2 regions of the Thioclava sp. F1Mire-8 genome follow, and region 1 is predicted to be linked to the other one. Evidence: riboswitches for the same ligand, from Rfam matches in the RefSeq annotation. Region 1 holds a riboswitch; the other holds the start of a gene.

Evidence for each region. A riboswitch is a leader RNA that binds a small molecule or an ion and turns the genes downstream of it on or off. The one in region 1 is predicted to bind cobalamin.
Region 2: linked by a shared signal. The riboswitch ahead of B6V75_RS00955 (TonB-dependent receptor) and the one ahead of B6V75_RS03730 (hypothetical protein) in region 1 are both predicted to bind cobalamin.

Annotation. Positions count from the first base shown of each region.
Region 1 is NZ_NBNY01000001.1:795,081-801,210, reverse strand. Features, by position in the region: gene B6V75_RS03735 (homocysteine S-methyltransferase family protein) at 33-1,082, opposite strand; gene B6V75_RS03730 (hypothetical protein) at 1,213-1,518, opposite strand; cobalamin riboswitch at 1,642-1,845, opposite strand; gene ppsA (phosphoenolpyruvate synthase) at 1,994-4,381, shown strand; gene ugpC (sn-glycerol-3-phosphate ABC transporter ATP-binding protein UgpC) at 4,406-5,524, opposite strand; gene B6V75_RS03715 (carbohydrate ABC transporter permease) at 5,527-6,130, opposite strand, start outside.
Region 2 is NZ_NBNY01000001.1:205,020-211,149, forward strand. Features, by position in the region: gene speB (agmatinase) at 1-940, shown strand, start outside; gene B6V75_RS00945 (DUF1499 domain-containing protein) at 937-1,362, shown strand; gene B6V75_RS00950 (DUF475 domain-containing protein) at 1,517-2,563, shown strand; cobalamin riboswitch at 2,593-2,787, shown strand; gene B6V75_RS00955 (TonB-dependent receptor) at 2,925-4,739, shown strand; gene B6V75_RS00960 (ABC transporter substrate-binding protein) at 4,843-5,592, shown strand; gene B6V75_RS00965 (iron ABC transporter permease) at 5,589-6,130, shown strand, end outside.

The DNA.
Region 1 (6,130 bases):
GAAACTCTCGCGCGACAGGGCTGTGTCAAGGCTCAGGCCCCGTCACCAAGCGCCCGGATATGCGCCGGAAGGCGGGCGTTCTGGCCATACATGAAGTGGTTCTCCATGCGCTCCGAGAAGCGGCTGGCCTCGGTCTCGCGACCCACGGCCTCGGCCATTTCGCGGATATGCATCGGGCTCGCCCCGCAGCACACGCCGAGGTAATTCACCCCGATCGCCTGCGCCTCACGCGCGAAGGCGCCGATCTCGTAGCGGTTGCAGGCCAACGGATCGAGCGCGGTCGGGAAGGTCCGGCCATGCGGCGAGGGGCAGGTGCAGCCGTTGTGATCGGAGAGGTTGAAGAAGGTGGGCTCCTCCTTCGTGGTCCGGTAGGGCACGGGCAGGGCGCCGACATGGCAGCTCACCGCCGCGCGCACCTTGCGCAGCCACGGCATCATCGTCTGCGGCCCGCGGAAGCAGTTCAGCCCGACGACATCGGCGCCCGCCTGTTCGAGCTGCTGGCAGGTCTCGACGATGCCGACCCCGTCCATCATCTCGTTGGCCGCCATCGGCGCCAGCGTCAGCACCACCGGCAGCCCCGACGCCTTCGCGGCCTCGAGCGCGCATAGCGCCTCGCCCGCGTAGTAGAAGGTCTCGCCGATGAGGATATCCGCGCCTTCCTCGACCGCCCAGCCGACCATCTCGTCGAACATCGCGCGCACCTCGGCCTGCCGCGCCGGATCGGCCGGGTCCCAGATATTCGTGTTCGAGATATTGCCCGCCATCAGGTTTCCGGTCTTGGCATTGGCGACCTCGCGGGCGATCTTCAGCGCCGCGCGGTTGAGCGGCTCCAGCAGGTCTTCCTTGCCGATCACGCGCATCTTCTCGCGGTGGCCGTTATAGGTGAAGGCCTCGACGATATCGCTTCCGGCGCGCTGGAAATCGACATGCAGATTGCGCAGCGCCTGCGGGTATTCGAGCGCCACCTCGGGCACGAATTCCCCGGCGGTCAGATAGCCGCGCCGTTCCAGTTCGAACAGAAAGCCCTCGGCGCAGATCACCGGGCGCGCGTCGAGCAGGCGGGTCAGTTTGTTGTCATTCATGGAGAGATCCTCTCAGTTCATCCATGACCATCGTTGGACAGAGCCGAGCCTCGCAGGAGACGGAGTGCCGTTTCCTGCTGCAATGGTCCTCGGTCGGGCCGCTGAATGCGACCGCAAGACGAAGAACGGGTTAGAGGCCGCGCCGGGCGCGTGCGCCGCCGCGCCGCACCGGCGGGGGCATCTCGATCGGCAGGGCGAAGGGCTCCGGGGTCAGCGACTCCAGCAGGAGTTCGCAGAACACCTCCACCGCGGGCGAGATCAGGGAATGCGGATAGGCCTGCATATGGGCGACAATCGCCGCCTTCGCATAGGGCATGTCGCCCGGCAGCGTGCCAAGCCATTCCATGTAGCCCAGCGTGCCCAGCTCACGCGCCCGCAGCGGCGAGATCGGCCCTATATCGAGTTGTAAGAGTGAAAGCGTTCGTTCCAAAAGCATCGCGCCCTCCGCGCAAAAGGGCGGGATTGGTCGCGGCACGGCGATATGCGAGGTCCGATCTGGTCCATCTCTCGTCTCTCCGTCCCAGGGCACCCCGCCCGGGTTTAAGGTGACCGAGATGCGCGGCGGCGCATCCGAGATGGCAGGTCTCCTGACTCGCGGGTCTTCGCTTCACCGGACCTTCCCAACCTTTGCAGGTCAGTGGCGTTTTCGGTGGCGCTCGCCGCTTACAGTTGCGGGGGCAGTCACGGAGTTGGGCCTCGCCCGCACCGTGTTCCCTTTTCAGCCGACCCTTTGGGGCCGGACACCATCCCGGATTTGATCGCAGGAAAATCTCACGCTGTCCAGACCGGATTGGGCGGCGGAGGGTACGCAGGCAGAGCCCCGTCCGAAAGGCTCCGCGTTGACAGAGATCAAGGCCCCGATGCGCGCCTCGGATAGAGTGCCCGCAAGTGCAAACAGGAGAGGCGAGCCCATGACGACGAAGAAAGAAGTCATTCCTTTCGACAGCTTACGCCGCGAAGATGTCGCGCTTGTGGGCGGCAAGAACTCTTCGCTCGGCGAGATGGTGCAGGAACTTGGCGCCAAGGGTATTCAGGTCCCGCCGGGCTTCGCCACCACCGCCGACGCCTATCGGATGTTTCTCGATGAAAACAAGCTGACAGAGGCCATCGCGGGCTATCTTGCGGATTACGATGCCGACAAGATCAGCCTTCACGTCGCCGGTCAGAGCATTCGCGACACGATCGTGGCAGGCGATTGGCCTGCCCCGACCGAGGCGGCGATCCGGGAGGCGTATCGCGACTTGTCCAAGCGGGCAGGGGTGCCCGAGGTCTCCGTCGCCGTGCGCTCGAGCGCGACGGCCGAAGATCTTCCCGATGCCAGCTTCGCCGGTCAGCAGGAGACCTATCTCAACGTCTGGGGCGAGGAGGAGCTTCTGACCGCCTGCCGCAAGTGCTATGCCTCGCTCTTCACCGACCGCGCGATCACCTATCGCAAGCTCAGAGGGTTCAATCACCTCGATGTCGCGCTCTCCGTGGGCGTTCAGCAGATGGTGCGCTCGGATATCGGCGGGTCAGGGGTGATGTTCTCGATCGACACGGAAACCGGCTTCGACAAGGTCGTGCTGATCAGCGCGGCCTGGGGCTTGGGCGAAAACGTCGTGCAAGGCGCGGTCACGCCGGACGAGTTTCAGGTCTACAAGCCGTTCCTCGGTAAGACGGGGATCAAACCGATCATCGAGAGGAAGCTCGGCGCGAAAGAGATCAAGATGATCTATGCCGGGCCGGACGCTCCGAACCCGGTGCGCAACGTGCCGACCTCGAAAGCCGAGCGCGGGAGGTTCGTCCTGTCGGATGACGAAGTGCTCGACCTCGCGCAGCAAGCGGCGACCATCGAAGCGCATTACGGGCAGCCGATGGACATGGAATGGGCCAAGGACGGCGTCACGGGCAAGCTTTACATCGTGCAGGCGCGCCCCGAGACGGTTCAGTCGCATGTCTCTGCAGGGTCACTGCGGCGTTACACGATCGGCGCGCACGGTCCGGTCGTCGTCAACGGTCTGTCGGTGGGCGAGCAGATCGCGACCGGGCGGGTCTGCCTGATCGAGGACGTCAAGGACATCGACGATTTCGTGGACGGCTCGATCCTTGTCACATCGACGACGGACCCAGACTGGGTACCGGTGATGAAACGGGCCTCGGCGATCATCACCGATCACGGAGGCAGAACCAGCCATGCCGCCATCGTCAGCCGCGAGTTGGGTGTTCCCGCCGTCGTCGGGTGTGGAGATGCAACCCATGTGCTGCATGACGAGCAGGAGGTGACCGTCTGCTGCGCCGAAGGGGACGAGGGTCTGGTCTATGACGGCTTTGCCGAATTCTCGGTCGAAGATCTGAACCTCGACGCGGTGCCGGAAACCAAGACCAAGGTGATGCTAAACCTCGCCAATCCGGCCATTGCCGCGCGCTGGTGGCGGTTGCCGATCGACGGTGTCGGTCTGGCGCGGATGGAATTCGTGATCTCGAACACGATCCGGGTCCACCCGATGGCGCTGCTGCATTTCTCCGACATTCAGGAGGCGGAAGTGCGGGAGGAAATCGAAACCCTCACTAGGGGATACGAGGACAAGTCCGAATATTTCGTCGATCAACTGGCGCTCGGCCTGTCCCGGATCGCCGCCGTAGCCTATCCGAACCCGATGATCCTGCGGCTGAGCGATTTCAAGACGAACGAATATGCCGACCTGCTTGGCGGGCGGCAGTTCGAGCCGGTGGAATCCAACCCGATGATCGGCTGGCGCGGGGCCTCGCGCTATTACGATCCGGCCTATGTCGACGGGTTCCGGCTGGAATGTCGGGCGATCCGTCGGCTGCGCGAAGAGGCCGGATTCGACAATGTGCTGGTGATGGTGCCGTTCTGCCGGACGCCCGAGGAAGCCGACCGCGTGCTGGCGGTGATGGCCGAGGAAGGGCTGGTGCGCGGCTCGAACGGGCTGCAAATCTACGTGATGTGCGAAGTGCCCTCGAACGTCATCCTCGCCGAAGCCTTCGCCGAGCGGTTCGACGGGTTCTCCATCGGGTCCAACGATCTGACGCAGCTGACCCTAGGGATCGATCGCGACAGCGACAGGCTCGCGACGCTCTTCGACGAACGCCATGCCGCCGTTCAGTGGATGATCCGGACGGTCATAGAGAAAGCGCACGGCGTGGGCGCGAAGGTCGGTCTCTGCGGTCAGGCGCCCTCGAACTACCCTGAATTCGCCCGCACACTGGTGGAGTTCGGGATCGACTCGATCTCGGTGACGCCGGACAGCTTCCTGAAGGTGAAAGGCCATGTCGCGGAGGCCGAAGGCAAAGGGTGACCGGACGCCCGCGGGCTGCACGCGTTAGAGGCGCAGCCCGGTCTCGGCGTCGAAGACCTTGGCCTTGCCCATATCGACCTCAAAGCTGAAGGGCGCGCCCGGGGGCAGGGCGTCCTCGGGCCGGACCCGGGCGATCACCTCGGTCTCGCCCAGGGCGAAGACGATCATCGTGTCCGGTCCGGTCGGCTCGACCAGATCCACCGGACGTTCGAAGACGAAACGGTCGGGGCCGGGCAGTTCGGTCCCGGCCATGAAGATCACCTCCGGCCGAAGCCCGAGGACGACCTTTTGCCCGTCGGGGGCGGTGATCCGCTCCGCGAGCGTTTGGGACAAGGGGAACCGCAGCGCTTCTGCCGCGCCCTCCGCCAGTTCGACAGATACGCCTTCCGGCCCCCCGCGGCGCAGGACACCGGGCAGCATGTTCATCGGCGGCGAGCCCATGAAGCCCGCGACGAACAGGTCCACCGGATCGTCGTAGATCGCGCCGGGCTCGGCCACCTGACGGATATGGCCGTTATCCATCACCGCGATCCGTGTCGCCAGCGTCATCGCCTCGATCTGGTCGTGGGTGACATAGACGACGGTCTTGCCGAGCCGCTGGTGCAGCTTCTTGATCTCGGTGCGCATCTCGATCCGCAGTTTGGCGTCGAGGTTCGACAGGGGCTCGTCGAACAGAAACACTTCGGGCTTGCGCACGAGCGCGCGGCCCATTGCGACGCGCTGGCGCTGGCCGCCCGAAAGCTGGCCGGGCTTGCGGTCGAGATAGGGATGGATCTGCAGAAGCGTGCTGAACTCCTCGACGGCTTTGGTCTGATCGGCGCGCGGGACGTGGCGGGTCTGCATCCCGAAGGTGATGTTCTCACGCACCGTCTTGGTCGGGTAGAGCGCATAGGACTGGAACACCATTGCGATGTCGCGGTCGCGCGGCGGGGTGTCGTCGACTCGTCGCCCCGCGATGTCGATATGGCCGTCGCTCAGCGTCTCGAGCCCGGCGATCAGGTTGAGCAGGGTCGACTTGCCGCAGCCCGAGGGCCCGACGAGGACAATGAACTCGCCCGCCTCGATCTCGAGGTCGATGCCCTTGATCACCTCGTTGGTCCCGAAGCGTTTGCGCACGCCCTGAAGGGAAATTCCCGCTGCCATCGCTACCCTTTCACCGCTCCGGCCGAGAGACCGCGCACGAACCACGCCCCGGCCAAGACATAGACCGCCAGCGTCGGCAGGGCCGCGATGATCGCCGCGGCCATGTCGACATTGTATTCCTTCACCCCCGTCGAGGTGTTCACCACGTTGTTGAGCGCCACCGTCACCGGGTTGCTGTCGCCGATCGTGAATGCGACGCCGAACAGGAAGTCGTTCCAGATCTGGGTGAACTGCCAGATCACGGTGACGACGATCGCGGGCAGCGACATCGGCAGCACGAGCCGGAAGAAAATTCCGAAGAAACCCGCCCCGTCGACCTTCGCCGCCTGAATGATGCCGTCCGAAACCCCGATGAAGAAGTTGCGGAAGAACAGGGTCGTGAAGGCGAGGCCATAGACCGTGTGCACAAGGATCAGCCCCGGGACCGTGCCCGCAAGCCCGAGCTGGCCCAGCACCCGCGCCATCGGCAGAAGGATCACCTGAAACGGAATGAAGGCGCCGAACAGCATCAGCGCGAAGATCGTATCGGCGCCGCGAAAGCGCCACTTGGTCAGCGCATAGCCGTTGAGCGCGCCCAGTATCGTCGAGATCGCCACCGCCGGGACG
Region 2 (6,130 bases), 590 kb from region 1:
TCAGGCCTTTACGCGCGCAGATGCGCGCGGTCTGAGCTTCGAGAATACCTTCGGTGGCGCGACCAGCTTCCTGCGGCGGCGTTACACGAAAGACCTCGCAGGCGCGCAGATCGCCGTGACCGGCATCCCCTTCGATCAGGCGGTGACCAACCGCCCCGGCACGCGGTTCGGGCCGCGCGCGATCCGCGAAGCCTCGACGCTGCAGGCTTTCGATGCGCCCTATGGCTGGGGCTATGACCCGCTCTCCGAGCTGGCGATCGTCGATTACGGTGACATGCCCTTCGACTATGCCAATGTACCCGAGGTGCCGGGTCGGATCGAGGCGCATCTCGGCGCGATCTTCGGGGCGGGCGTGGCGCCGATCACGCTCGGCGGCGATCACTTCATCACGCTGCCGATCCTGCGCGCGGCAGTCGCCGCGCATGGCGAGATCGCGCTGATCCAGATCGACGCCCATTCCGACACATGGGCCGATGACGACATGGACCGGATCGACCATGGCACTTTCCTCTACAAGGCGATCAAGTCGGGCGTCTTGCGGGCGGAGAATGTGGTCTCGGTCGGCATCCGTACCGACAATCCCGATACGCTGGGCGTGAACATCGTGGATGCGCCGAGCGTGCATCGCGAAGGGATCGGTCCCACGCTCGAACGCATCCGCGCGGTGGTGGGTGATAGACCCTGCTACCTCACCTTCGACATCGACGGTCTGGACCCGGCCTTCGCGCCCGGCACCGGTACGCCTGTCTGGGGCGGTCTGGCGAGCTGGCAGGCGGCAGAGCTGTTGCGCGGGCTGAAGGGCATCAACCTGATCGGCGGCGACGTGGTCGAGGTCTCTCCGCCCTACGATCCGACCGGGGTGACGGCGATCGCCGGGGCTCATGTCGCGACCGAGCTGATCGCCCTTGCGGGCTGGGCGATGCGGGAGAGGGCGGCATGAAACGGGCCGTGACGATCCTCGCGCTCGGGCTCGCCGTCGTGGTGGCGGCCGACGGGTGGGTGCGCCTCGCCCCGATTGATCCGGCGCGCTTCGATGTCGACGGGCTGGCGAAAGCGCCCGGTGACCACCCGGAGACAGGCGGGTTTCAGGCCGTGCGCGACGTCTCCGATCCGCCGGCGCAGATGGCCGCGCTCGACAAGATCATCCGGGGCACCGCGCGCACCAAGCGCGTCGCGGGCAGCGCCGACGAGGGCTACGCGGCCTATGTGACGCGCTCGGCCGTCTGGGGCTTTCCCGATGTCACCACGCTCTGGATCGAAGGCGATACGCTGCAGATCCGCGGGCACCTCGTCTACGGGAAATCCGATCTCGGGGTGAATGAGGCGCGGATCAAGGGCTGGCTCGACGAGGTCGGGCTCTAGCGGGCGCGACCCGCCGTGCGCAGGGTGTCTTGCGCCGCGTTTTTCCGCCCACCCGCCCCACGCCGTAGGGTCACACAGACCAACTCTGACAGTGCGCTCCCTTGCGAAGACAGGGGGCGAAGCCTAAGTGAGGCCTCATGCAGCCGGAGCCAGCATGACCATCATGTATCGTTATTTTTCCTGGGCCATCGCCGTCACGGTGGCAGGGCTGGTCGGGTCCTTCGCGCTGGGGTTCGCCCAGACCGGAGGGCTTGGCGGCGCGGTCTCTTTCCTGATGATCACTGCCGTGCTGGCCGTGCTGGAAATATCGCTGAGCTTCGACAACGCCATCGTCAACGCCAACAAGCTGCACCAGATGACGCCGAAATGGCAGCGTCGTTTCCTGACATGGGGCATCCTGATCGCGGTGTTCGGGATGCGTATCCTCTTCCCGCTTCTGATCGTCGTGATCGCCGCGGGCATCGGACCTTGGGATGCGGTTCTTCTGGCTGCGAAACACCCGGCCGAATATGCCGAGATCATCGAGGACGCGCATCTGTCGATCGCGGGCTTCGGTGGCGCCTTCCTGATGATGGTCGCGCTCACCTATTTCATCGACGAGGGCAAGGAGGTCGACTGGATCCGCGCGCTGGAGCGCCGGTTGCGCGCGCTCGCGTCGATCCGAGGTCTGGAGATCGGCTTCGTGCTGGTCGTCGTTCTGCTTTTCACCTGGATTCTGCCGGAGGGGCGCGAGGACGAGTTCCTCTTCGCCTCCATCTGCGGCCTTGCGACCTTTCTCGGCGTCGAGGTGCTCAGCCACGTGCTCGACCGGACGAATATCGCCGCCGAGACGGCCAAGGCGGGCCTCGGCGCGTTTCTCTATCTCGAAGTGCTCGATGCGTCCTTCAGTTTCGACGGGGTGATCGGGGCCTTCGCGCTGACCCAGAACCTGTTCCTGATCGCGATCGGTCTGGGGATCGGTGCGATGTATGTGCGCTCGATGACCCTGATGCTGGTGGAGCGCAACACGCTCAGCGAATTCCGCTATCTCGAGAACGGCGCCTTCTGGTCGATCCTGATCCTCTCCGTCGTCATGTTCGCGCAGACGCTGGTGGAAGTGCCCGAGGTGATCACCGGCCTGATCGGGGCCGGGCTGATCGGTCTCGCGCTGCTATCCTCGATCCGGTTCAACCGGCGCTGCCGACGCGCTGTGGAAAGCTGAAATATTCTTGACTCAGTGCGGCGCGCGCGGCACAGCAGGGGCACTTCGGTTCCGCGAAAGCGGATGAAAAGGGAACCCGGTGCGATGCGTGCATTCATTCCGGGGCTGCCCCCGCAACTGTGAGCGGCGAGTGACGGCTGACTGAGCCACTGGGGAGACCCGGGAAGGCCAGCCGGAACCAGGACCCGCGAGCCAGGAGACCTGCCGAGGCGCTCATCCTTTCTGCCTGTGCGGGGCGCGCAGCGGAGGCGGTCTTCCGTCAGTGGTGACATTTTTCACCGTCGGCGGAAATTCCAAATTTCCAAAGACTTGCAATACGAAGTTCACGCGACCGCAGAGTCGCGGCACGAGGGAATTGGATATGATCCGCACCCGTTTGACCGTGGGCCTGATGCTCACCACAGCGCTGGCAGGCCCCGCGCTCGCGCAAGATGCGCAACCTTACCAACTCGATGAGATCGTGATCTATCACGGCGCGCTCGAGCCGCAATCGTCGGACAAGACCGCGCAGGCGGTCACCGTGCTGTCGCGCAAGGAGCTGGAGCGTTCGGGCCAGACCCGTCTCGCCAACCTGATCGCGCAGTCGCCGGGCGTCGGCATCCTGTCGCGCGGGCCGATGGGCGCGCAGACCGGCTTCACCATTCGCGGCGTGTCGCAGAATTACGTGAAGGTCATGGTGGACGGGATCGACGTCTCCGATCCGTCGGCGACGCAGGTGCTGCCCGACCTGGGCCGGTTCAACACGTTCAACTACGACCGGGTCGAGATCATGCGCGGCTCGCAATCGGCGGTCTATGGCGGGCAGGCGGTTGCAGGTGTGATCAACCTCGACACGCCGCGCCCGACCGAGGATGGCGTGAGCCAAAGCGTCAAGCTCGAGCTCGGCTCCTACCACACCGCGAATGCGGCCTATAATTTCGGCTGGAAGAAGGGCGATGACGAGCTCGCGATTCAGCTGTCGAAAATTTACACTGCAGGCTTCTCGGCCGCCGACAAGAAGAACGGCAATACCGAGAAGGACGGCTACCGCGCCGACCGTGTCAGCCTGCGCGTGCAGAAGCGCATCTCCGACAATCTGCTGATCGGCTTCAACGGGTTCGCGCAGAACGATCGGGGCGAGTTCGACAATGCCTTCACCTCGCCGCCCTCCGACGACGGGGAATACACGATCCACAAGGAGCGGGGCGGACGTCTCTTCGCGAAATTCGTGACCGGCCCGCTCGATCACGAGCTCGGTCTGACCTATTACACGACCTCGCGCTGGTATCCGGTCTATGACTATGGCTACGAGGGCAAGCGCCGCAAACTCGACTGGAAAGCCTCGACCGATCTCGGGCCGGGGCGGCTGACCTTCGGGGCGGATCGCACGCTGGAAACCTATACAGGCACCTATGTCTCGGGCCACGTCCTGACGGCGGATACGGGTATCTTCGGTGAATACGCTTTCTCGCCGATGGACGGGGTGAACGTGACCGCCTCCGCGCGCCACGACGATCACTCGGATTTCGGCGGCAACACCACGGGTCGTCTGGGCGTGACGTGGCAGGCCGACGCCGCGACGCTCTACCGGGCGTCGATCGGCAATGGCTTCCGCGCGCCGTCGGGTTATGAACTCTATGGCGGCTACGTAGGCAATCCCGACCTCAAGCCTGAGAAATCGCTGAGCTACGATCTCGGCGTCGAGCGTGACTTCGGTGCGCATAAGCTGACCGCGACGCTGTTCCATATCGAGGTGGACGACCTGATCGACTACGACGGCACCTACTACCAGACCTCGGGCACCGCGAAGCGGCAGGGGCTGGAGCTGGGGCTGAAAGGGCCGATCACCAGCAAGATCAACTACAGCCTCGGCTACACCTATCTCGACTGGAAGAACCCCGACGGGCTGTCGTCGGGATCGACGTGGAACTCGGCCTTCGGGCGTCATACGTTGACCGCGGGCATCGACGCGCAGGTGACCGACAAGATCACGCTCGCCGCCGATATGCGTGTGGTCACCGATCGTCAGAGCCAGCCCGATTACGGCCTGCTGAACGCGCAGATGACCTACGATCTGGGCAACGAGAAGGAGGCCTATCTGCGCATCGAGAACCTGACCGACACCGATTACCAGCTCTGGCCGGGCTACGGCACCTCGGGTCGCGCCGCCTATGTGGGGCTGCGTGCGCGGTTCTGATCTGAAAGGGGCGGTTTGCGCCGCCCTTTTCGCCGCCCTGGCGGCGACCTCCTCCGCATGGGCGGAAGAGCCTGCGGGAGATGTGCCGCGGCGGGTCGTCTCCATGAACCTCTGCACCGATCAGCTGGCGCTGGCGCTGGCCGATCCGTCGCAGATCGTCTCGGTCAGCCATTTCGCGACCGACCCGTCGATGTCGGTGCACTGGAAACAGGCTGAAGACGTTCCCGTAAACTTCGGGCGCGCCGAGGAAATCTCCATTCTCCATCCCGATCTCGTGCTGGCCGATACCTGGTCGAACCCCGACACGATCCGCATGTTGCGCACACTCGGGATCCGGGTCGAGCAACTGCCGCCCGGCACCTCGCTGCCCGAGATCCGCGGCCGGATCGAGACGATGGGGAAGCTTCTTGGCCATCCCGGTCGCGCGGCGAAGATGCTCGCGGATTTCGATGCGCGGCTGGCGGCGATCCAGACACCCGCGCCGGGGCTGAAAGCTGCGATCATCGGGCCCTCGGGCTATGGCTACGGGCCGCGAACCCTTGAAGGGCAAATCCTTGAAATGGCAGGATTTCAGAACGTCGTCAGCGGGCCGGGGCTCGACTGGGGCGGGCGGTTGCCTCTGGAGGATCTGGTGATGGATCGCCCCGATCTGGTGGTCGTGGGGGGCTCGCAAGGCGGCACCGGCACGAGCCGCGCGCAGGAGGTGCTGGCGCACCCGGTGCTGCGCGATCTTCCGGTCGTGCGGGGCCTGCGCGATGCGAGCTGGACCTGCGGCGCACCGGCGATGCTGAATGCGGTAGGGCAACTGGCGACGCTTGGGCGCAAGATCGAGAAAGAGAAGTTGACGCAATGAGTTATCGCGCGATCCTCATTCTCCTCTCAGCCTTCTGCGCGGTGCTTTTCGCAGCGTCGCTGCTGATCGGACCGTCGGGGATTTCGCCGCTCGACGGGATATCCGCGCTCATTTCCGGCGATGGCGCGGCGGGCTTGGTGATGCGCGAATTGCGCCTGCCGCGCGCGATCCTCGGTATCGGCGTTGGCGCCGCGCTGGGGCTGTCTGGCGCCGCGATGCAGGGCTTCCTGCGCAACCCGCTTGCCGAGCCTGGGCTGATCGGCACCTCTGCAGGGGCGGCGCTTGGCGCGGTCATCGCGATCCAGACCGGGCTCTACGCGCTCTTCGCCCTGGCCCTGCCGCTCGCCGCGCTGGCGGGCGCGGGCGTGGCCGTCGCGCTGATCTTGATCCTTGCCGGGCGCGAGGGCCGGGCGTTGGTGCTGATCCTTGCAGGCATCGCCGTCTCCGCGCTGGCGGCGGCGGCGACCGCGCTGGTGCTGAACCTCGCTCCGTCGCCCTATGCCGCGGCCGAGATCGTGTTCTGGATGATGGGCTCGCT